2 linked regions of the Prochlorococcus marinus CUG1415 genome follow. The protein of the gene in region 1 binds, or shares a complex with, the protein of each later gene. Links are inferred from orthologs where the notes say so. Each region holds a gene or a part of one and is shown in the gene's direction. Other genes may lie near its edges.

Evidence for each region.
Region 2: the proteins of prmC (region 1) and prfA are in contact, whole or in part, in a crystal structure (PDB 2B3T), measured with the Escherichia coli proteins. The link is inferred for Prochlorococcus marinus CUG1415 from one-to-one orthologs.

Annotation. Positions count from the first base shown.
Region 1 is NZ_JAAORL010000001.1:309,121-321,850, forward strand. What follows is about bases 3,902-6,752. They hold prmC (peptide chain release factor N(5)-glutamine methyltransferase), read left to right. Parts: upstream 3,902-4,817; coding sequence 4,818-5,687; downstream 5,688-6,752. Other genes in these bases: psbB (photosystem II chlorophyll-binding protein CP47), read right to left, coding at 3,902-3,964; HA143_RS01715 (2Fe-2S iron-sulfur cluster-binding protein), read left to right, coding at 4,188-4,538; psbM (photosystem II reaction center protein PsbM), read left to right, coding at 4,653-4,805; HA143_RS01730 (L-threonylcarbamoyladenylate synthase), read left to right, coding at 5,711-6,292; minE (cell division topological specificity factor MinE), read right to left, coding at 6,606-6,752. Also shown: metK (methionine adenosyltransferase), read right to left, coding at 1-399; HA143_RS01695 (30S ribosomal protein S1), read right to left, coding at 537-1,628; transcriptional regulator NrdR, read right to left, coding at 1,739-2,218; HA143_RS01705 (photosystem II reaction center protein T), read right to left, coding at 2,319-2,417; more of psbB, read right to left, coding at 2,441-3,901; more of minE, read right to left, coding at 6,753-6,932; septum site-determining protein MinD, read right to left, coding at 6,934-7,749; HA143_RS01750 (septum site-determining protein MinC), read right to left, coding at 7,868-8,521; HA143_RS01755 (HD domain-containing protein), read right to left, coding at 8,537-9,793; carboxyl-terminal processing protease CtpZ, read right to left, coding at 9,832-11,121; petB (cytochrome b6), read left to right, coding at 11,194-11,850; petD (cytochrome b6-f complex subunit IV), read left to right, coding at 11,883-12,365; HA143_RS01775 (glycoside hydrolase 100 family protein), read right to left, coding at 12,368-12,730. UniProt on the Escherichia coli protein: Methylates the class 1 translation termination release factors RF1/PrfA and RF2/PrfB on the glutamine residue of the universally conserved GGQ motif, i.e. on 'Gln-235' in RF1 and on 'Gln-252' in RF2.
Region 2 is NZ_JAAORL010000002.1:470,864-483,728, reverse strand. The notes cover bases 1-2,986. They hold prfA (peptide chain release factor 1), read left to right. Parts: upstream 1-939; coding sequence 940-2,034; downstream 2,035-2,986. Other genes in these bases: alr (alanine racemase), read left to right, coding at 2,623-2,986; HA143_RS08720 (HNH endonuclease), read right to left, coding at 2,048-2,554; rpmE (50S ribosomal protein L31), read left to right, coding at 651-911; rpsI (30S ribosomal protein S9), read left to right, coding at 227-637; rplM (50S ribosomal protein L13), read left to right, coding at 1-217. Also shown: more of alr, read left to right, coding at 2,987-3,822; HA143_RS08705 (TIGR01548 family HAD-type hydrolase), read right to left, coding at 4,221-5,009; cobJ (precorrin-3B C(17)-methyltransferase), read right to left, coding at 5,101-6,921; photosystem I core protein PsaA, read left to right, coding at 7,255-9,558; photosystem I core protein PsaB, read left to right, coding at 9,586-11,814; HA143_RS08685 (glycosyltransferase family 2 protein), read left to right, coding at 11,919-12,865. UniProt on the Escherichia coli protein: Peptide chain release factor 1 directs the termination of translation in response to the peptide chain termination codons UAG and UAA.

The DNA of each region.
Region 1 (12,730 bases):
ATAGCCGAACATTATGCCTTGATCACCAGCTCCGGTATTATCTTCCAAATCATCGTTAACATCTTCTGCGTCGTTTACTCCTTGTGAAATATCTGGTGATTGCTCGTCAAGTGCTACTAAAACAGCACAACTATTTGCGTCAAAACCACCTGCTCTATAGCCTTCATATCCAATTTCTTTAATTACATTTCTCACAAGTTTTATGTAATCGACTTTTGCTTTTGAAGTTATTTCTCCAGTAAGTAAACAAAGACCAGTATTAACAACAGTTTCGCATGCAACTCTGCTTTCTGGATCTTCTGTCAATAAAGCATCTAAAACAGCGTCACTAATTTGATCACATATTTTGTCAGGATGACCTTCAGTTACAGATTCTGAGGTAAAAATGAAATCACTCATTGACAAATTATTTTGAAATTAGTCTTTATCCTAAATTAGACTATCGTTAGAAATCAATTATTGTAAATTAAAAAATACTTGTACAAGAATAATTAGGCTTAAGTTCAGATATTCATGCACAAAATAGATGAGTGAATTTATACTGTTTCAGATGAGGCTGTGGGCATCTCTTCGTTATCGTCAGTTTGTTCAAATAACATTTGTTTGTATTTCGCAGCCATTTCTTCAGCTTTACTAAAAACTTTTTGAGGGTCAGTTAGCATATCGCCTGGTTCAGGTTCAAGTGCTTTAGTAGATAATGAAATTCGTCCTCTTTCTGAATCAAGATCAATTATCATAACTTTCATTTCATCATTAACATTTAATATATTATGAGGAGTCTCGATATGTTCATGACTGATCTCAGAAATGTGCAATAGACCACTAACTCCTCCAATATCAATAAAAGCCCCATAAGGTTTAATACCTTTAACAGAACCTACAACAACTTCACCAACCTCAAGTCTATTCATTTTTTTCTCAACTAAAGCTCTTCTATGACTAAGTACTAATCTGTTTCTTTCTTCATCAACTTCAAGAAATTTTAAAGGTAAGTATTCACCTTCTAAGTCATCTTTAATTCTTCGAGCACTTATATGAGAACCGGGGATGAAACCTCTTAAGCCTTCTACCCTTACAAGAGCACCACCTCTGTTTGTTGCGAAAACTTCGGAATATATAGTGGCATCTTCTTTTTGCAGTTGTCTAACTCTTTCCCATGCTCTTTGATATTCAATCCTTCTAATAGAAAGTGCTAATTGGCCATCTTCATTTTCTTCACTCATTATGAAAAATTCTCTGCTTTCTGAAGGTTGTAAAACCTCATTTAGTCCTTCAACTCTATTTATTGAAACCTCCTGAACAGGCATAAAAGCAGCTGTTTTTGCACCTATATCTATCATGGCTCCTTTGGGTTCTAGAGCAAAAACTGTACCTTTTACTAGATCGCCAGGCTTAAAGTTATAATCATACTTACCCAAAAGGGATGCAAATTCTTCTTGTGTGAAACCTGCATTATCAAAATCCGCATTTGTTCTGCTGGAAGAAGAATCTGCTGAAGGAATGTCGTTCTTTTCGAATGATAAATCTTCCGCATTATGGGATGCTGAATTATTATCTAATTCAGACGAATTTTGAATTTCTTTATCTTCAGAAATTTCTTTAATAGTTTGGGAAGAAGTTTCGTTCATTTTTTACAACGCAGACTACCTAAGGTAGTTAGAAAGGAATGCTACTAGCCTGCAAACCAATAGCAGAAAACATTTGTGTTATGTATTCTACACTTTAATGATGCTTAATTTTATAAAATTGAAGCTAATTTATTTTTTGAACTTCCTTTTAGAGATTCCAGAGTAGAGATAAAATCTTTTACCCCATTAAATTTTCTGTAAACTGAGGCATATCTTATATAAGCAACTTCGTTTTCTTTCCTAAGGCTTTTAAGTATCAACTCTCCAATTTGTGAAGATTTAATATCTTTATTAGAATTTTGTATGATTTGTGATTCAATTCCATCTACAAAATTAATTATTGCTTCACTAGTGAAATTAGTCTTTTCGCAAGCTCTTGATATACCAGAAAATAATTTTTGTTTATCAAATAATTCTCTACCCCCATCTTTTTTAATAACTGAAATTGGCATTGTTTCAACTCTTTCATAAGTGGTAAATCTGTAGCTGCAATTTAGACACTCTCTTCTTCTTCTAACACTTTTCCCACTATCAGCAGCTCTTGATTCCAAAACTCTGCTATCCGTATTTTGACAGGTTGGACACTGCATATAGCGAAATAAGAAAATCTGTAACCCTAATACTAGATTAATATCACACTTATGAAAAGTAGATAAAAAAAAACCCTCTTAGAAAGAGGGTTTTAAAATTTTATTTTTTATCAAATTTAGGGGGATCTCTAAAAGCGATAGCAAAAAATAAAGTAACAACTGCAAGAGTTAAAATAAGAACGTAAGCAAAAGCTTCCATGAGAATAAATAATAAAGTTTAGTTTAAACCCTTCCTGGGATTCTTCTAGTGGTCTCGTCACCAAGTTTCTTGAATAGACCGAATTCAACTTGGTCGCCAATTTCAGAATCAATACCAGCAAAGTTGTTCTTGTAAAGGGTTCTTGAAGCATGCCACCAATGACCGAATAAGAATAACAATCCGAAACATAAATGGGCATAGGTAAACCATGCTCTTGGAGAGCTTCGGAATACACCATCAGATTTATAAGTTTCTCTGTCAAACTTAAATGCTTCGCCAAGCTGTGCTTTTCTAGCTAATCTTTTAACTACCGCAGGATCAGTAAATGTTTGACCATTTAAGTCTCCACCATAAATAGTTGCAGTAATGCCAGTTTGCTCAAACGAATACTTGGCTTCAGCTCTTCTAAATGGAATATCGGCCCTTACATTACCTTCTTTATCTTCAAGTATGACTGGGAAGTTCTCAAAGAAATTAGGTATTCTTCTTACTTCTAAATCATTACCTTCTTTATCTTGGAAAGTAATATGACCTTGCCAACCAGTTGGTAAGCCATCGCCATTAACAAGAGCTCCGACCCTAAATAATCCGCCTTTAGCAGGACTATTACCTACGTAGTCATAAAATGCTAATTTTTCTGGAATTGAAGCGTATGCTTCCTCTCTAGTAGCACCATTATCCATAGCTGTTTGGACTCTTCTATTTATCTCAGTTTTGAAATAACCAGAATCCCATTGATATCTTGTTGGACCAAACAACTCAACTGGAGTTGTTGCTGATCCATACCACATTGTTCCTGCAACAACAAAAGATACGAAAAGAACAGCAGCTAAAGCACTAGCTAATACTCCTTCCAAACTTCCAAGCTTAAGCGCTTTATAAAGTCTTTCTCCAGGTCTGTTTGTGATATGAAAAATACCCCCAATAATACCCAATAGACCGGCTGCAATATGGTTCGCAACGATCCCTCCAGGATTAAATGGATTAAAGCCATCTGCAGTCCAGGATGGAGACACTGGTTCAATATGACCGGTTAAACCATAAGGGTCTGAAACCCAAATACCTACATTGGCACAATGAAAAGCTCCAAATCCAAAGCATGTAAGGCCAGCTAAGAGAAGGTGAATACCAAAAATTCTTGGTAGATCAAGTGCAGGTTCTCCTGTTCTTGAGTCCTCCCATAGTTCAAGATCCCAATATGTCCAATGCCATATTGAAGCTAACATCAAAAGTCCACTAAATACTATGTGTGCTGCTGCAACTCCTTCAAAACTCCAGAATCCGGGATCAACCCCAGTAGCACCGGTTATATCCCATCCGTTCCAACTTCCTGTGATTCCTAATCTTGCCATGAATGGCATGACGTACATCCCCTGTCTCCACATTGGATTGAGAACAGCATCTGAAGGATCAAAAATGGCTAATTCATAAAGAGCCATAGAACCGGCCCAGCCGGCTAATAATGCAGTATGCATGAGATGCACAGCCAGTAGTCGACCTGGGTCGTTAATAACTACTGTGTGCACTCGATACCAAGGCAATCCCATCGGTTAATTTCTAGATAACTATGCTGAATAAACAGCTAAACATCACGATAGTAAGGGTTTTTTAGTCTTTGAGGGATTTTTGTAAATAAATTTATTTTCTTGCAAAAATTGGCCAAATCAATTCCTATTACTTTAGTTTCGAGGAATTTTGGGCTAAAAATTGTTAATATTTTGGTCACAATTCTCAAAGTAAAACGCCAAAATAGGAAAAATAACTACAAAAATGGCAACTATTAGATTCATCCGAGAAGGAGTTGATATTCAGTGTAAAACTGGAGAAAATTTAAGGGATTTCATAATTAGAGAGAAATTACAACTTTATGGGCCTAAAGGAATGTTGGGTAATTGTGGTGGAGCAGGACAATGCAGTACTTGTTTCGTTTCTATAGAAGGAGGAAGCAAAAATTCTTTGAGTCCACTTACTACTGTGGAAGAAGAGAAACTTAAAAATAGACCTAAAAATTGGAGACTTGCATGTCAAACTCTAATTAATTCATCTGCAGTAATACTTACAAAACCTCAATCTCCTCCTTCTAACTTAAAGGAACTAAAAGAAAGGAGTGATAATAAATAATTATCTCGTTAAATTGTTTAAGACTGTTAATCAGTTGAGGCAATTTATTGATTTTTTCACTTTATTTCTATTTAAATGTTTATAGTCTATTTAATTATGAAATCGTCACTCTAAATGGAAACAACAAATTTTGGGTTCATAGCAAGTCTTCTTTTCGTGGGAGTACCAACTATTTTTCTAATAGGTTTATATATCTCCACTCAAGATGGTGAAAAATCAAGCTTCTTCTCAGATTCTGGTAAAGGTAAACTGGGACCAAAACGCTAAATTAATTAATTAATGTTTTATGTTTCTGCAAAAGAATTTTTATTGTGGGAAAAAAAACAATTATTTAAAGGGGGAGATAAAGAATCTCTTTATCTCTTGTTAGAATCAATAGCCGGAATATCTCATAATGAAATTAATTTACTTAGATTGAACTCTGAGGGAGATTTTTATTTTCAAAAAAACTTAGATTTAATTGAATCTGTTTGGGATAATCATCTTACAAATAATGTACCTATTCAACATCTATCTGGATTTACTTTCTGGAGAGATCTGAAATTAAGTGTTTCTGAAAACGTACTAATTCCAAGGCCAGAAACGGAGTTAATAATTGATATTGTACTTAAGATTTTTGAAAACAATTCCAAAAAATTAGTTTTTGCTGAGTTGGGAACTGGATCAGGTGCTATTAGTATTGCTTTAGCAATGGCAAATCCTTCATGGGAGGGAATTGCTACTGATATTGATAAAAATGCAATAGATATTGCATCCAGAAATTTTATGAATTCTTCAAATCAGCAGAATTTGAGATTTTGTTGTGGACATTGGTGGAATCCTCTTGAGTCTTTAAAAGGTGAATTAGATCTTGTGATTTCAAACCCGCCATACATTCCTGAAGAAATATATAAAAAATTGCCGGTTGAAGTAAAGAATTTTGAACCTAAAATTGCTTTATTAGCAGGCAAAGATGGTTTGGAACATATTCGGGAAATAATATACAAGGCGCCATCATTCTTAAAAGAAAAAGGATGGTTAATACTTGAGAATCATTTTGATCAAGGATCAATCGTAAGACAATTGTTTCTTGAGAATAGATTTACATCTGTAGAAGTCTTACAAGATTTTTCGGGTATTGGAAGATTTACAATTGGAAGATATAAATAAATTATGATTAGTTCATAATTTCAATGAATGTAATTAATAAAGAATCGGCTCTTGAGAAACTTAAAAGTGGTTTGCCTATCATTTTTCAGACAGATACTTTACCTGCAATTGGATGTTTGCCAGAGTTTTCAAAGATAATTTATGACATAAAAAAAAGAGATAGCAACAAGCCCTTAATTCTTATGGGAGCAGAAAATGAACAATTAATAGATTATGTTGATGAATCTGCTAAAGAAGATTTTGAAAATTTAGCTGCCAAATATTGGCCAGGAGCTTTAACTTTGATTATTCCTGTTTCAGAGAATAAAAAATCAACCTTAACAAGTAAAAATTTTACTCTAGGTTTAAGAATTCCAAATTCATATATGGCTCAATCCCTTATGAGAGAAGCAGGACCATTATTAACTTCGAGTGCAAATATTTCGGGCTTCAAGGGATCAATTAAAGCTGAGGGAATTGCTTTAGACTTTCCTAGCGTAGATATTCTTGGACCGGTTCCTTGGGAAAAAGGTAGCGGAAAAGCAAGTACTATAATTTCTTGGAATAATAGTGAAGACTGGAGACTGATTAGAGAAGGAGAAGTATTAATTCAGGAATTGCATTAATGTTTTTATTATTGTGTTTTGTTTTGTTAATTCAATTTTTTACTTATTGGATATTTGAACCACTTGCATCTTTTTTAGAGTATGTTCTTGAAATAAGATTATTTCCTATTATTGCTTTAGTAGGTTTTATTTTGTTATTTTCGGCAAAAAATATTGAACAGAATTGAATATCTCAAAATGCCGGCTAACAGATTTGAACTGATGACCTTCGCTTTACAAAAGCGCTGCTCTACCGCTGAGCTAAGCCGGCCTTATTACATCTTACAATTAAGGAGGAGCAATTATTAGTATTTTTTTAGCTTTTTATAATTTATTACTTTTGTAGATCTTTATCACTTTTATCATTTTTTTTAAACTTGATTTCCCCTGAAAGAGTTCTTTTGATTGGTAAATTGGCTACTAATGCAGTCATTCTGTCTTCCGTCTCTAAACTTACTGCTACTTCCTCAAAATCAATCTCAACATATTTAGCAACAACATCAAGGATTTCTTTCCTCATTTTATCCAAAAGATCAGTTGTTAAGGAACTCATATCCACTCTGTCATGAGCCAGAACAAGTTGTAATCTTTCTCTAGCTGTATTTGCGCTAGCCGTTTCTCTTCCTAGTAATTTGTTTATAAGGTCTCTGAGAGTCATCATTTTAAAAAACCCGTGTTTGCATTAATCTGATGAATTTATCTTTAAGGCTTTTACCTTCATTTTTGGGGTCAATAATTGGCACATCCTTTCCAGTTAGTCTCTGTGAAACATTCAAATAGCATTTTTTTGCAGGAGATATACTATCTGTAAGTGTTAGTGGCTCTCCTCTATTGGTACTTATTATTACTTGTTCATCCTCTAAAACAATACCTAGTAACGGTAAAGAAAGGATTCCTTGAACATCTTCGATAGATAACATTTCTTGACTAGCCATCATATTGGGACGCACTCTATTGATTACAAGCTGGATAGGCTCAATATCAGATGTATTAAGAATTCCTATAACTCTATCGGCATCTCGTACTGCAGATAATTCAGGGTTGGTAACAACAATAGCCTCTTTACAAGCTGCAAGGGCATTCTTAAAACCATCCTCTACTCCAGCAGGACAATCTACTAAAACAAAATCAAATTTTTCACTAAGCAGCTCACTGATTTTCTGCATATCTTCTGGCTTCATCCAATCCAACATCCTAGGATCTCCAGCAGGTAAAAGAGCAAGATTAGGCTCCTTTTTATGTCTGACCAGTGCTTGTTCAAGACGACAATTTTTGTCTAGGACATCTTGAGCAGTATAGATAATACGATTTTCTAATCCTAGAAGAAGATCTAAATTTCTTAAGCCGAAATCAGCATCTAATACTGCAGTGGTTGCTCCGCTGTTGGCAAGTGCTATGCCTAGATTTGCAGTTAAGGTGGTTTTACCAACACCGCCTTTCCCTGAACAAATTAATATAGTGCGAGTATTTTTCGACACGAATTTAAGGATTTTCCAAATAATAAGGCCACTATTGAGAAAGTTAAATATTTTAAAGATTAAGTAATTCTTAAATTTATCAACTTTGAATTAATTTATTTCAAATGATTGATTAATTTTAAGTTTTTATTAGGTATGGCTTGATAATTATTATTTTATTATCTATTAAAGCAATTTCAGGATAAGAATTTCTGGGCTTTTCCTTGGGTCCAATAGCTATCACATCAGCAATTCTTAACTGTAAAGGGTTTAAATAAAGTGATGAAATAGAGGCATTATTATCCCCACCCTTTCCTGCGAAGGCGATCCCTAGGAGCTTTCCCCAAACGTAAATATTTTTCTTGGCGGAAACTATTGCTCCAGGATTAACGTCTCCAATAATGCATAGGTTCCCATTTGAAGATATTCTATCTCCTGATCTTACTGTCCCTTCGTGAAGAATATCGTCTTTCTTTTTTGAATTAAGTAAAAGTAACTTTTTTAACTCTTTTTCTCTAACAAAAGTTGAATCTATTTTTAAAGAGTTTCCAGCTATTATTGTATCTCTATTATTTGAATAGATGAATAAAGAAAAATTATTAATTTTGTCAAAATTAATTTTTAATTTTGATAATTGATCAGCACTTATTGACTCATTGATTGCGAAAAATTTTGCTTCCAGAGGTCCTTTCATCAAAGAAATTTTTTTAAAAGTTTCATGGATATCGTCCCAATTTTCAAATGATATATTTTCTAGAGATTGACTTTTGAGATTATTTATAACGATTTTCATTGAATTATTTATCTTTTAGGAATTATTTCTTATTAATGAAATTTGATTTTTAATTTCATTTTTGATCACACCTGGATAAACAATAAAGGAGATTTCTTCAGACTTCATTAAAGTTTTTATTAATGCAGAACTATTCTCTAATGAGTTTTGATAGGCTCCATCCCAAATTTTTAGTGCATTGTTAGATTCAAAACCTTTAAAAGATCTTTCCTTGATTCCACAAAAAATTTCTGAATCATAATTATTTTCTTCGCATAATTTTCTTGCAAATGCAAGGATTTCTAACCTATCTATTTTACTTAAAAAACTTATGTCTGATGCTTTTAATAAATCTCTATCAATAAACATTTTGCATAACGTAGAAAGTGGCTCGAAAGATTCATCTTTCCATCTAATCAAATGGTAGTAAAAGGTTATATCATCATTTCTTATGAAATCATCAAAATCAACCTTTGCAGGAGAAAATATCCATTTATAAAGAGATTTATCTAACCAAATTTTCTTTTCATAATTATTTTTTATTGTAAATATTATTTTTTCCAGAATCCATGATGATATTTCGTTTATTCTGTGGTTATAGATAGTTCTATACATCAAGTTTCTTAGTACTAAAAAATGCTCAATTGCGATAACTCCTTTTGGTTTGATTGCAATATTGCCGTCAGGTGCAAAAGTAAGGCCTGAAATAATTCTTTCTAAATCTACTAAGCCATATTTGGTACCTGTGTTGTAACTATCACGTAAAAGATAATCGAGACGATCGCAGTCTATTTCACTGCTAATCAATGTTTTTAAAGGGTTTGAAAATAGTTGTTTTGATTCAAATAATTCCCCAATTAGTCTAGGTAATTCGTTGTCATACTTTTTGAGAATTAAATTTATTGGAGAATAATTTTTAACTAAATTTTGAGACCATCGTTCGTGATTATGATCGAATATTGCTTCACTGGTATGGCTCAAAGGTCCATGACCTAAATCATGTAATAGAGCTGCTCCATAGAGAACAAATTTATTTTCACAAAATGAAGATTTACCTTCAATTAATTTCTTATATATTTTTCTCGCGATACAAAAAACGCCAATTGAGTGGGTGAATCTACTTGATTCTGCACCATGAAAAAGCAATGATGCTGCCCCTAATTGTTTTATTCTTCTCAACCTTTGAAAAGCGATAGTATCAATTAATTCCATAATCATTAATTCTTCTGGCTTCCCTGAATCAAATACTATTTCTTTATGAATTGGATCATGAAAAATCCTTTTAATACTCATAGTGTTTAAAATTTTCTAAAAAACAAACTTTTGCTATTTTAAATTTTTATTTCTTCATTGCTCAATTCACTAGTTTGAATAGGAACTTCTTCTTTATCTAGAAGTGACTCTAGAAATAATTCTGCATTCCTCACCCATTTATCGTCAGAACTTCCGTATTCGCTGGCATCAGGTAGATCCAGTAACTTGTCAGGTGTAATACCTTGACCTTGAATATTATTACCTTTGGGAGTTAAATAACTAGCAACTGTTATTGCTATTCCACTATCTTCTGCCAAACTTTTTAGGGACTGAATTAAACCTTTCCCATAAGTTTGTTCTCCCATGAGAATCGATCTACCGTTATCTTGTAAAGAACCAGCAAGTATTTCACTAGCACTTGCAGTCCCTTTATTTACCAAAGTTACCATTGGCCCTTCAAAAGATGTCTCTTTTTCTGAAATTATTGCATCTTTGATTCCATTTCTATTTTTTGTCTCAACTATTGGACTCTCACTCAAGAATGAGTCTGCAACTGCTATTCCTGAGCTTACTAGTCCACCTGAATTATTTCTAAGATCTAATATTAAACCTTCAACCTCTTTCTCTTTTAACTCTTGAAGAGCTTCCTCAACTTTTTTGGGTACGCTTTCGCTAAATTGAGTTATCCCTAAATATCCTATTGTATGAGAGTCATCTCTTATTCTTTTTGTTCTAACTGGTCTAAGATCTACTGATCTCCTTTCTAAATCCACCTCTCTAACTTCTCCTGATTTCGAAGATATTTTAACTAAAACTTTGCTTCCTGATTCACCTCTCAACTTAGAGGCAGTATTTGCTAGTCCCAATTCCTCTGATGAAAGCCCATCAACTGTCTCTATAAAGTCACCGCTTACTATTCCAGCTTCTTCTGCCGGTGAGCCTCCAAGAGTAGAGATAACTTTAACTTTTTTATTTTCATCATCTTCACCCAGTTGGAGTCCAACACCATTAATCTCACTACCAAAATTGCTTAATTTTAAGAGTTCATAATCTTTCGGTCGTAAAATTCTTGTATAAGGATCTTCTAGAGGTCTTAACATGTCTTCAATTGCAGAATAAGCCTCTTCACTTGTTTCAATTTGTTTCTGTAGTGTTTTTTGTCTAATTCTCTTCCATTGTATTTCGTCAAACTTTTCTGGGTCATAAAAACCCTCATTAACCAAGGTCCAAGCGTCAAGTACTAATTGCTTGGTATCACTGAGAGCATCGACTCTTTCAACTAATAAAATATTAGTAGAAAAAACAATGATCATTAACGCATTAATCAATGTTTTGAATGTTAAAAGTTTGTTAAAAGATGAATTCATTGGGTTAAGTGTTAACACCAAGTATAAGAATTTTAAGTAAGCTCTTTAATATCAAAGCTAATTTTTTTTTGGATGGCGAATTCTTCATCCGTTTATGACTGGTTTCAAGAAAGGCTTGAAATCCAAGACATAACTGACGACGTAACTTCCAAGTACGTACCCCCTCACGTAAATATTTTTTACTGTTTAGGAGGCATAACTTTAGTATGCTTCCTAATTCAATTTGCAACAGGTTTTGCAATGACTTTTTACTATAAGCCAACAGTTACTCAAGCTTATAGTTCAGTAAGTTATTTGATGACCGATGTCAGTTTTGGATGGTTAATTCGATCTGTTCATAGATGGAGTGCATCTATGATGGTTTTGATGTTAATCCTTCATGTTTTTAGAGTTTATCTTACCGGTGGTTTTAAAAGGCCAAGAGAACTAACTTGGGTTACAGGTGTTGTAATGGCTATCATAACAGTCGCTTTTGGTGTGACAGGTTATTCCTTGCCATGGGATCAAGTTGGTTATTGGGCCGTTAAAATTGTTTCAGGTGTACCTGCTGCAATACCAGTAATAGGTGACTTTATGGTTGAATTACTTAGAGGTGGAGAAAGTGTTGGACAATCTACTCTTACAAGATTCTATAGTCTTCATACTTTTGTATTGCCATGGTCATTAGCCGTATTCATGTTGATGCATTTTTTAATGATTCGTAAACAGGGTATTTCAGGTCCTTTATAAACTCCTATACTTTAAATTATCTAGAGATTAAAATGTCGACGTTAAAAAAACCAGATTTATCTGATCCAAAATTAAGAGCAAAATTAGCCAAAGGTATGGGTCATAATTACTATGGAGAACCTGCTTGGCCGAACGATTTATTATATATATTCCCAGTAGTAATTTTAGGTACTATTGCCTGTGTCGTTGGACTGGCAGTTCTTGATCCTTCAATGTTAGGAGACAAAGCAAATCCTTTTGCTACACCATTAGAAATACTACCCGAATGGTATCTTTATCCAGTTTTTCAAATACTTAGAGTAGTTCCTAATAAACTTTTAGGTATTGCACTTCAAACATTAATACCTCTTGGATTAATTATCTTGCCATTCATCGAAAACGTTAATAAATTCTCTAACCCTTTTAGAAGGCCAATAGCAATGGCAGTTTTCTTATTTGGGACTGTTTTAACAATATATCTAGGTATCGGAGCTTGTTTACCTATTGATAAATCTCTTACTTTAGGATTATTTTAATATTAAATTTTAAACATATCTAAATCATTGTTTTCTTGCCTAAGAAAATGATGCATTAATAAAAAACCAACAATTGTCCAAGTTTGGTATGTTCTTGATTGTTGCCCAACCCAAGTACCTGTAGGTCCATCAAAATATTCTGCCCATTCTTGTTTAGGTAATTGATTAAGTTGACACCAATATGACTCCTCTATTAAAGATTTCATTTCTTCCATAAGAATCACATCATCAGAAGGAAACTTTTTTTGATGTAAAAGAACAGCTGCACCAAAGAACCAAAACAAACTTGGCCAGTGACCACCATTATGGTAACTCCAAGGCCAATTCTTTGGATCCGAACCAGTTTTATTTTGCCATTCTTCTAC
Region 2 (12,865 bases), on another replicon or contig:
AAAATTGTATCGAAGACATTCTGGTAGACCCGGAGGAATGAAAATTGAGAAATTTGAGTCACTAAAAGAGAGAATTCCTGAAAGAATCATCGAACAAGCTGTGAAGGGTATGCTGCCACATAACTCTTTAGGAAGACAACAATTTAAAAAACTAAAAGTTTATAAAGGTTCTGATCACCCTCATGCTGCTCAGAATCCTGTATTATTGAATAGTTAATTTATCAAAATGAATAGTCAAATAAAAAACAAAGCTGTTTATTGGGGAACTGGAAGAAGAAAAACTTCAGTAGCTAGAGTTCGCTTGATTCCTGGCAATGGACAAATTAAAATTAACGGTCGCTCTGGAGATGATTATTTAAACTTCAATCCTTTGCACTTAAATTCAATAAAAGCGCCCTTGCAAACGTTAGGACTTGAAAATTCTTATGATATATTAGTTAATGTTTTCGGTGGTGGTTTGACAGGTCAAGCAGATGCTATCAAGCAGGGAGCTGCAAGAGCACTTTGTGAATTATCTCCCGACAATAGGAAACCGCTTAAAACTGAAGGTCATCTCAGTAGAGATCCTAGAGCTAAGGAAAGAAGAAAATATGGTCTTAAAAAAGCAAGAAAAGCTCCACAATTCTCTAAACGTTAAAGGAATCTTAATTATGCCAAAATCAGAAATTCATCCAAAATGGTATCCAGACGCAAAAGTTATTTGTAATGGAGAAGTTGTAATGACCACGGGCTCAACTCAGCCTGAACTACATGTCGATGTATGGAGTGGTAATCATCCTTTCTTCACTGGAACACAAAAAATCCTTGATACTGAAGGAAGAGTTGATAGGTTTATGAAAAAATACGGAATGGGTTCAGCTAATTCAGCTACATCAAAAGAACAAAAAAAAGATAAAGATTCTCAAAAATAGAACTTTTAAAAATTAAGCATAATTTCAATTGGAATACTCAACATTAATTGCAAGGTTGAAAACTGCTTCAGAAAGTTTCGAAAATTTGGAATTACAACTTGCAGATCCTGACATAGCTAATGATCCAAAAAAATTAGAATCCATAGCAAGAGAAAGGTCAAAATTGGAACCTTTGGTAATTGATTTTAAAAAGTTGCTTGAAACTGATAAGGAAATTGAAGATTCGAAAAATCTACTGAAAGAGAATAGAAACGATAAAGAGATGGAATCTTTGATAAATGAAGAATTAACTAACCTAGAGGAGTTTAAGAATGAATTAATTCATAAAACCACAATCGCTTTATTACCGAAAGATCCTAGAGATGAGAGAAGTGTAATGTTAGAAATCAGAGCAGGTGCTGGGGGTAACGAAGCTTGTATATGGGCGGGTGATTTGGCAAGAATGTATGAAAGATATGGACAAAAAATTGGATGGTTTGTAAAACCTGTTAGCGCTTCTGAGTCAGATATGGGTGGATTCAAAGAGTTAGTTATCTCAGTTAAGGGAGATGCGGTATATAGTCAACTTAAATTCGAGGCTGGTGTACATAGAGTTCAAAGAGTTCCAGCTACTGAATCCCAAGGTAGAGTTCACACCTCTACTGCTACAGTTGCTGTAATGCCTGAGGCTGATCCTGTTGAGGTAAAGATTGATCCAACTGATTTAGAGGTAGGTACGGCAAGATCAGGAGGTGCAGGGGGACAAAATGTTAATAAGGTAGAGACTGCTATTGATTTGCTTCACAAGCCCACAGGGATAAGAGTTTTTTGTACTCAAGAAAGATCCCAATTGCAAAATCGTGAACGAGCAATGGAAATTTTAAGAGCCAAATTATATGAAATTCAATTAAAAGAAGCGAATGCCAAAGAGAGATCACAAAGGCTTTCACAGGTCGGAACAGGTGATAGGAGTGAAAAAATTAGAACTTATAATTTTAAAGATAACAGAACAACTGATCATAGATTGGGTTCCAATTTTTCACTAGAACCAATTCTGGCTGGTCAACTGGATGAAGTAATTGATGCATGTATAGCCCAAGAACAAAAGAGAATGATGGAAGATTTTAATAACGAAGTCAATTAAGATTTTATTTTTATTAGATTGCAAGACCTATTACGTATTTACTCCATTCTTTATGTCTGCCAGAGTCAATTTGTCTTGTGGCCTCAAAATTAAGATTACTTAGTGGTCGGTAAGGCTTTCGTTTTAAAGCCATATTTGCTTCTTCTGGGGTACGGTTACCTTTTTGTACATTACATCTCAGACATGCTGTAGTAACATTTTCCCAGTTATCAGTCCCTCCTCTGCTTCTCGGTAAAACATGATCTATTGATAAATCACTTCCTCTATAGTTACAGTATTGGCAAGAATTATTATCTCTTAGAAGAATATTTTTTCTTGTTAAAGAAACCTCCCTAAAAGGTACTTTTACGTAGTAACGGAGTCTTATAACTGTAGGTAGTTTTCTGCCACAATGTATTGAAAAAGATTTATCTTCCTCTAAGCTTTCTGCTTTACCTTTGATCATCAAAATAACCGCTCTTCTCCAAGAAGTGATGTTTAAAGGCTCATAAGATGCATTTAAAACTAGAGTCTGGCCCATGCCAAAATACAATTTACATGTCATGCTAACTGTATATTTCAATTAGCGCATATAATTGTGCAAAGTTAATGCAAATTCGGCAAACAAATCAGCCACTTAATTTTGATAAATATCCACCTTTTGAAAAAGATGTAGATCCAAAACAAAGAGCATGGATTGAAATTAGAGGTAAAGCACTAGAAACAAATGTAAGACAGTTAAGATCAAAATTAAGTAAAAGTTGTCAATTTATGGCAGTTGTTAAAGCAGATGGATATGGACATGATGCAAAATTAGTATCTCATTATGCTATCAAGGGTGGAGCCTCTCAATTAGGAGTGGCAACTTTAAAAGAAGGGATTAAGCTTCGTTCTTTTGGCGTTAAAAAACCAATTCTTATACTTGGAAATCTATATTCGAAAAGAGACTTAATAATTTCATTTAAAAATGATCTTATGCCAACTATCAGTAGTATAAGAGAATGTTTAATTTGCAATAATATTGGGAAGCACTTTGGGTTGAAATTTTCTTTACATCTTAAAGTTGATACTGGAATGTCAAGATTAGGATTTGACGAAAAAAAATTTGTTGAGCAATTTGAGAAAATAAAATCTTTTGAAAATATTTCTATAGAAGGTATATATAGTCATCTATCATCTGCAGATGATATTAACTCATTAGATCCTCAAAGTAGTGCGCAATTACAAAGGCAGAAGTTTCAGGAATTATTAAAGCAAATTAACGTTGATAGAAATCGGAATATCAAGATTCATTTAGCTAATTCTGCAGGTATGCTTCTTAATAAAGATTTTCATTTTCATATGGTACGTGTAGGACTTTCTATGTATGGATATAGTCCTCTAGCAAAAATAGATAAAAATTTATATCTTCAACCAGCTTTATTTTTGAAGGTCAAAGTAGCTTTTATAAGAATTATTGATCAAGGTGTAAGTGTAAGTTACGGTGGAAAATTTGTAAGTACTAGAAAAACTAAGTTGGCTGTACTAAGTATTGGTTATGCAGATGGAGTCCCTAGAAATCTTTCAGGAAAGATAAAAGTTATTCATAATAAAAAACTTTACCCTCAAGTTGGATCTATAACTATGGATCAAATGATGGTGGACATAACAGGTTCAAATGAAATTAAAATTGGCAGTACGATGATATTACTAGGATCTGATGGAGAAAAAACAATTTCTCCTCTTGATTGGGCAAGGGAGTCTAATACTATTACTTGGGAAATTATTTGTTCTTTTAAAAATAGATTACCAAGAGTTCAAGTTGATTAGACATTTCGATTAAATAAAAAATTTTGAATGTTTGCAAAAAAATTGATAATGTATAAGAACTGGAGAGGTGGCTGAGTGGTTGAAAGCGGCTCCCTGCTAAGGAGTTACAGGAGGTAACTTTTGTCGAGGGTTCGAATCCCTCCCTCTCCGTTTTATTAGTTCTGAATTTTTTCAATTAGTTATTAATTAAGATTTGAAAAGGGATTAAACAAATATAAAGACTAATCTGATCTATGTTGGAAAAGTTATTTTGTAATTTTGTTGTGGAGAATGTTGGGGAGAAAACCCATTTCAGCTACTAAACAGGTTTTTTTTGCGTGCTATAAAATGCTATTTAAACTGAATCCTAATAAATCTCTCTCCGTAATCAATTGAGAAATCTTTTAATTTTTAAATTTTTAAAATAGTTTAAGATTAATATCTTTTAGTTCATTTATAGAATTTAAAATCAAGTCAGCTCCTGCATTCCTTAAGTTTGTTTCGTATGAATTACGTTCTTTTAATCGAGATTTTAAATGTAAATGAGGGGGAGCTATCCCAATACTTATGAATTTCTGAGATGGTATTTTTCCCCTAGCGTTAATAACTGTATTTATATCTGCAATAGTATCACCTACATATGCAATGGGAATATTTGATTGGCCAAGTTTATCTCCAAGAAGCTTTTTTGATAAGTCAATAAAACCTTTAGGATCAGGCTTGGAAGGGGCATCTTCCATAGCTATTAACGGAGGTGATTCTAATCCAATTCTTTTTTCTAAAACAAATTTTGCAGAAGCGGACTCTGCACCACTTACAAAACCCCAAATAATGCCATTGCTTTGTAATAAATCAAAAAACTTTTTATCAACTAATAAATCTTCATTGGTTATGAATCCAGACCAATACTTACTATCTTTATTAGGATCTCCCCCGAAATACAACTCTTCAAAACATTTAACTATTTCTTCTCTTAAAGGTATTTCAAGGCTTAAGTTCTCTTTTCTTATATACCTTTTTATAAGCTCTAAACTTAAATCCCAATCATTATTCCAGATTCCTTCATTTTTTGCACTATCAATATCTATATAACCTGGCTCCCATCCAGAAAATTTGTAAACTGTTTTTTTTAGGGAAAGTCTGTAACTTTTCTCTACGCTGCGGATTACACCATCTATATCAAATAAAATTAAACCAAGATTTTTCAATGAATTTTTTCACTCTTTTTATAAAAGATTAGTATTCTTATTAAAAAAAAGCAAAGAAAAATATTCTTCATTAAGAATGAAGTATCTTATGTTAATTTTGCAAATATCCTCTGGGGGTAAGAAATATATCATCTATTAACGTAGTTTGAGAATTTCCAATAATGACTATTGATAACATATCGATTTCTTTTAAAGGAATGGTGTTTAAAGTAAAAAACTTTTTGCTTTGATTTGTTCGCCCTACCTGTCTAGCTATTAAAACGGGAGTATCCCGTTGCCTAGATTTTAAACATAGATCAATTGCACTTTTTAGCTGCCAATTTCTTTCAATTGATTGAGGATTAAATAAAGCTATTACAAAGTCACCTAGAAGAGCTCCTTCAATTCTTTTTTCTATTACACACCAAGGAGTTAACTTATCACTTAAGCTTATTGAACAAAAGTCATTCATTAGTGGTGCGCCACTAAGTGCTGCAGCTAATTGAACACTACTTATACCAGGATGTACTTCAAAGTAAGGTCTATATTCTTTTTTGATTCTTTGAAGTAATTCTAAAAGTAGACCAGCCATGCCATAAAATCCAGATTCCCCTGACGAAATTAAAGCCACTTTTATTCCTTGCTCAGCTAGTTTAATCGCTTTGATGCATCTTTCTTTTTCCTCAGTAAGTTTACTTTCAATAAAAACCTGGTCACTTCTTTTTAAGGGTTTAATTAAATCTAAATACATTTTGTATCCAATCCAAACAGCACATCTTGAAAGTGCTTTTCTTGTATTATTGGTTAGGAAAGAGATATCGCCAGGCCCACTTCCAATAATATGAATTTCACCATTGGCTGGATAATATTGATTTTTTGCTTCTGCTATAGCGATAGTTACTGCTCCAGATTTACTTGAGGGAAAATCTTTATCTTTAAAAATACTTTTTTCTTTTAATAATTTAGATTCTTCTCCTGCTGCGAGTAAGCAAGAAGCTTCTGCTACAGAAGATGTACCAATTTCCTTTTGCACTAAACTTGATGGATTTGGAACTATTATTTTTGAAAGATCTTCTTTAGTAAAAAACTTGATAGGCAAGTTATTTTCTTCAGCAATTTCTATAATTCCTTTCTCATCTTTTTTAATATCAATAGTTGCAAATCCAGCAATTGAATGCTGTGCTAAATTACTTGACTGCAAAAAATTCTTTAAAGAATTTGCTATTAATTCTTTGCTGGTATTTCTCTCACAACCAATTCCAATCCATAATACGGGCGGATGCCAAGTGTTTTCATGATTTTGGAATATACTCACATGAAAGGTTGAATCTGGTTTTTCAGTTTCCTTTTCAAAAATTTGATTAATAATCTCTCCTGCTTCTGAAGTTTTCCATAAACTATTACCAGATAATTGTTTGCAAAAGATTTCTTCGTTCTTGGCTTGTTTTATTACTAGTTTTGACCAGTTTTGTATTTTTCCAGATCTTTTCCATCCCCATTGATTACCAAATGAATCAAGATTTAAGAAGCTTTGATCATTTGAATTATTAGTTTCTATTATTTGTCCCCCAAATAAATTACAAATCTGAAATGCTATATTTCGAGTATTTGAATGATGTAAACCAATTAATGGAACTATCTTAGAACATTTTCTATCTATTACGATTACGCCAGGATCTTGATCTTTAGAGGTTAAAAAAGAATTGATTATACGTATTGATGCACCAATTGAGCCTATAAAAATTATTAAATCTAGTTCCTGCCATTTTTCAAGTAAGATTTCTCTAGGCTTTTGTTCTTTGATATGTTCATTGCCTATTACATCATTTTTTGAAGAGCTTGCTAAATATATTTCTTTAACGAATTCGGTTTTTTGAAGTCTTTTTAAAATTTCTATTGAATTACTAGATAGACCTATTGCGATTCCTTCCAAATTAGAAACTATTATTTGTTATGTTGAAAATATACTCTACAATCTATTTCAAAAATTTCGCGTCAAATATAAAATAAACATAAAGAAATTTTTATAAGGTTTGGGTAAAAATACTCACAACTCTTGCATAGAAAAGAATTTAACAAAATATTCATATAGTAACAATCATTAGAACATTTGTTACGTTAATGCATAACGAAAGATCTTTGGCTTATTATTTTTGAAACGAATATCTAAAGTTCCGAATGATTTCGTTTTCTTGAACATTATTATTAAAAATAAGTTCAAGATTTGATCAATCGGCTTTAATGTCAATTATTTTCGAGGTGCTAGATGACCATCAGCCCACCAGAAAGTGGAGAAAAAAACAAGAAAGTTTTGGAAGACCCTGTCAAGGCCGATCCAAGACCTATTGATTTTGCCAAATTAGATAAGCCAGGTTTCTGGTCTTCTAAATTATCTAAGGGTCCAAAAACTACAACTTGGATCTGGAATTTGCATGCAGATGCACATGATTTTGATGTGCATACAGGCGATGCTGAAGAAGCATCAAGAAAAATCTTTTCAGCTCACTTTGGACATCTTGCAATCATTTTTATATGGATGAGTGCTGCTTTTTTCCATGGAGCAAGATTTTCAAATTACACAGGTTGGTTAGCTGATCCAACTCATGTTAAACCAGGCGCTCAGCAAGTTTGGGCTGTTGTTGGCCAAGAGATGCTAAACGGTAATCTTGGTGCTGACTACAACGGTATTCAAATAAGCTCTGGAATTTTTCATATGTGGAGAGCTTGGGGTATTACTAACGAAAGTGAGTTAATGGCTCTTGCTATTGGTGCAGTAATAATGGCTGCTCTTATGCTTCATGGAGGCATATACCATTATCATAAGGCGGCTCCAAAATTGGAATGGTTCCAAAATATTGAGTCAATGCTTAATCACCATATTGCAGGTTTGGTTGGGCTTGGATCACTAGCTTGGGCTGGACATTGTATTCATATTGGAGCGCCAACTGCTGCACTTCTTGATGCAATTGACGCTGGATCACCTTTAGTTATCAATGGTCAAAAGATCGCTACCATTGCTGATATGCCAATGCCTCATCAGCTTTGCGATCCTCAAATCATTGGTCAGATTTTCCCTGGTCTAGCTAGTGGAGTTGGTAATTTCTTTAGTCTTAATTGGTTCGCTTTCTCAGATTTCTTAACTTTTAAGGGTGGTTTGAATCCTGTTACTGGAAGTTTATGGATGACTGATATTGCACATCATCATTTAGCTTTTGGTGTAATTGCGATAATTGGAGGTCATTTATATAGAACTAACTATGGAATTGGTTCAAGTATGAAAGAGATATTAGAAGCTCATCAAGGAGATCCAATATTATTCCCAGCACCAAAAGGTCATCAAGGTCTTTTCGAGTTCATGGCTGAAAGTAGACACGCACAGTTATCTGTAAACCTTGCATGTCTAGGCTCTCTTAGCATTCTTATTTCTCATCATATGTATGCGATGCCTCCATATCCTTACATAGCGACTGATTATATGACTGTTCTTGGTTTATTCACACATCATATGTGGATAGGAGCTTTATTTATAATTGGAGCAGGTGCTCATGCTGGAATAGCGATGGTTAGAGACTATGACCCAGCAAAACATATTGATAACGTTTTAGATAGGATTTTAAAAGCGCGAGATGCCTTAATAAGTCATCTTAACTGGGTATGTATGTGGCTAGGTTTTCATAGTTTTGGACTTTATATTCATAACGATAGTATGAGAGCTTTAGGTAGACCTCAGGACATGTTTAGTGATAATGCAATTCAACTTCAACCAATATTTGCTCAATGGATTCAAAGTATTCAAGCTTCTGCTGTAGGTACTTCAATTTTAGCTGGTACTCCGGAAGGATTACCTCACAAAGCTTTAAGTGAAGTTTTTAACGGTAGTTTAGTGGAAGTAGGTGGAAAGGTTGCAATAGCACCAATTCAACTTGGAACTGCTGATTTGATGATCCATCATATTCATGCTTTCCAAATACATGTAGTTGTATTAATTCTTCTAAAAGGAGTACTTTACTCTAGAAGTTCAAGACTAATTCCAGATAAAGCTTCTCTTGGATTTAGATTCCCTTGTGATGGTCCAGGAAGAGGTGGTACTTGTCAGGTTTCATCTTGGGATCATGTATTCTTAGCTCTTTTCTGGATGTATAACTGCATATCAATAGTTATATTCCACTTTTCTTGGAAAATGCAAAGTGATGTGTGGGGACTGACAGGAGGAAACTTCTCTCAAAGTGCTATCACGATTAATGGTTGGCTAAGAGATTTCCTATGGGCTCAATCATCTCAAGTACTAACAAGTTACGGTGAAGCTATTAGTATGTATGGATTAATGTTCTTAGGAGCTCACTTCATATGGGCGTTTAGTTTGATGTTCCTATTCAGTGGAAGAGGCTATTGGCAAGAATTATTTGAATCAATAGTATGGGCTCATAACAAGCTTAAAGTTGCCCCAACAATACAACCAAGAGCACTTTCAATTACTCAAGGTAGAGCCGTTGGTGTAGCTCACTTCCTTCTGGGAGGTATAGCAACTACTTGGGCTTTCTTCCATGCTCGCCTTTTCGGGCTGGGCTAATTACCTGAACTTCACCTTTTTAATTCAATGGCAACAAAATTTCCATCATTTAACCAGGGTCTAGCTCAGGACCCGACAACCCGCCGAATATGGTACGGAATAGCGACCGCTCATGACTTTGAAAGTCATGATGGAATGACAGAAGAAAAACTTTATCAGAAGTTATTTTCAACTCATTTTGGACATCTTGCAATTATTGCACTTTGGGTAGCTGGTAACCTATTCCATGTAGCTTGGCAGGGTAATTTTGAGCAATTTGTACTTGACCCAACTCATGTTCGTCCAATTGCCCATGCAATTTGGGACCCTCATTTTGGAACAGGGATCACAGAAGCAATGACTCAAGCTGGAGCTAGTGGTCCAGTTAACATAGCTTACTCAGGCTTATACCATTGGTGGTACACAATCGGTATGAGAACTAACGAGCAACTTTTCCAAGCTTCAATATTTATGAGCATTTTAGCTTGTTGGGTTTTATTTGCTGGTTGGTTACACTTACAGCCTAAATTCAGACCTACACTTGCTTGGTTTAAAAATGCTGAAGCACAGTTAAACCATCATTTATCTGTTTTATTTGGTTTTAGTAGTATTGCTTGGACAGGACATTTGGTTCATGTCGCAATTCCTGAGTCTAGAGGTCAGCATGTTGGATGGGACAATTGGTTAACAGTTCTTCCTCATCCTGCAGGATTGGCTCCTTTCTTTACTTTAAATTGGGGTGCTTATGCGCAAAATCCAGATTCATTAGATGCTGTATTTGGTACTACTCAAGGTGCAGGAACAGCTATATTTACTTTCTTAGGAGGTCTTCATCCTCAAAGTGAGGCGTTATGGTTAACTGATATTGCACATCATCATATTGCTATAGGGTGTGTATTAATTATTGGTGGTCATATGTATAGGAATACATTTGGTATAGGTCATACTTTAAAAGAAATAACTGAAGCCCATAATACGAGACACCCAAATGATCCTCATAAAGGTGCCTTTGGTATTAGTCATGATGGTATTTATGAGACAGTTAATAACTCTCTACACTTTCAATTAGGTTTAGCTTTAGCATCTCTTGGTGTAGCCACTTCTTTAGTTGCTCAACATATGGGAGCTCTTCCTTCATATGCTTTTATTGCTAGAGATTACACGACACAGTCAGCTCTATATACTCACCATCAATACATAGCTATGTTCTTGATGGTTGGAGCTTTTGCTCATGGAGCAATTTTCTTTGTACGTGATTATGATCCAGAATTAAACAAAGATAATGTTTTAGCTAGGGTTTTAGGAACTAAAGAAGCACTAATCAGTCACTTAAGTTGGGTAACAATGTTACTTGGATTTCATACTCTTGGAATCTATGTTCATAATGATGTAGTTGTAGCTTTTGGAAATCCAGAAAAACAAATTCTAATTGAACCTGTATTTGCTCAGTTTGTTCAGGCTGCCCAAGGCAAAATGATGTATGGCTTCGATGCTTTATTATCTGATCCTGCTAGTTCTGCAACTATTGCAGCAAATTCTATGCCAGGAAATCACTATTGGATGGATCTAATCAATAGGCAAGACGCTCTAAGTTCTTTCTTACCTATTGGACCAGCAGATTTCTTAGTACATCATGCTATCGCACTTGGACTTCATACCACAGCATTAATACTTATTAAAGGAGCATTAGATGCTAGAGGTACAAAATTAATCCCTGATAAAAAGGATTTAGGTTATGCTTTCCCTTGCGATGGTCCAGGTCGTGGAGGTACTTGTGATAGTTCTTCATGGGATGCTATGTATCTAGCAATGTTCTGGGCATTAAATCTGATGGCATGGGTAACTTTCTACTGGCATTGGAAGCACCTAACAATTTGGCAAGGTAATATGGCTCAATTTAATGAATCAGGTACCTACTTAATGGGTTGGTTTAGAGATTATCTATGGCTCAATTCTTCACAGTTAATTAATGGATATAATCCATTTGGTGTTAACTCCTTATCTCCTTGGGCATGGATGTTCCTATTTGGACATCTAGTTTGGGCGACTGGATTTATGTTCCTAATTTCATGGCGTGGTTATTGGCAAGAATTAATAGAAACATTAGTTTGGGCACATCAACGCACACCAATAGCTAACCTTGTAGGCTGGAGAGATAAGCCAGTTGCACTTTCCATTGTTCAAGCTAGATTAGTTGGCTTAGCACATTTCACTATTGGAAACATACTTACATTTGGTGCATTTGTAATTGCATCAACTTCAGGTAAGTTCGGTTAAAGTTCCTTTAAATAATACAAATCACCACATTTGTGGTGATTTTTTTTTGTTTAAATTTATTGTTCTAAATTAAGTTAAAATTATAGAATTATTATCAAATAAATATGTCAGATATAAACCAATTAATTTCTATTATCATTCCTGTCTTCAATGAAAGTGAGAGTATTGGTTTTTTATTGGATGAAGTTATAAATGTAATGGCAGCTCATAAATTCAATTTCGAATTGATCGTTGTAAATGATGGTTCTAAAGACAATACTCATCAAGTATTAAAACAACTAACTCTAACAATTAAAGAATTGTCCGTGATTTCTCTTCGCAAAAATTATGGGCAAACAGCAGCAATGTCAGCTGGCTTTGATAATTCTAATGGCGACATTGTAATTACTTTGGATGGTGATTTACAGAATGACCCAAATGATATTCCTAAATTGATTTCAGAAATTTATAGTGGCTATGATTTGATATGTGGATGGAGGTTTGATAGAAAAGATAAATTAATTAAAAGAAAAATTCCCTCTAGAATAGCCAATAAGTTAATAGCTAATGTAACTGGTTTAAAGTTGCATGATTATGGTTGCTCATTGAAAGCCTACAGAAGAGAAATAATAGATGATATAAAGCTTTATGGAGAGCTGCATAGGTTTTTGCCAGTTTTAGCAAATATTGAAGGGGCCAAAATTAAAGAGCTGAAAGTTAATCATCGAAGCCGAAAATATGGATTTAGTAAATATGGTATTGATAGAACTTTCAGAGTATTAATGGACTTGTTTACTGTTTGGTTTATGACTAAATTCTTGACACGACCTATGTACGGATTTGGCTTCGTAGGAATCATAAGTATATTGATAAGTTTTGTAATGTCATCTTATTTACTAATTATAAAAATTTTAGGAGAGGATATAGGTAATCGTCCGATGCTAATTTTTGCACTCATATTAGGAGTAGCAGGCGTTCAATTATTTAGTTTTGGATTATTAAGCGAACTTTTAATTAGGACATATCATGAAAGTCAAAGCCGACCGATTTACAGAATTAGGTCAATAAGTGG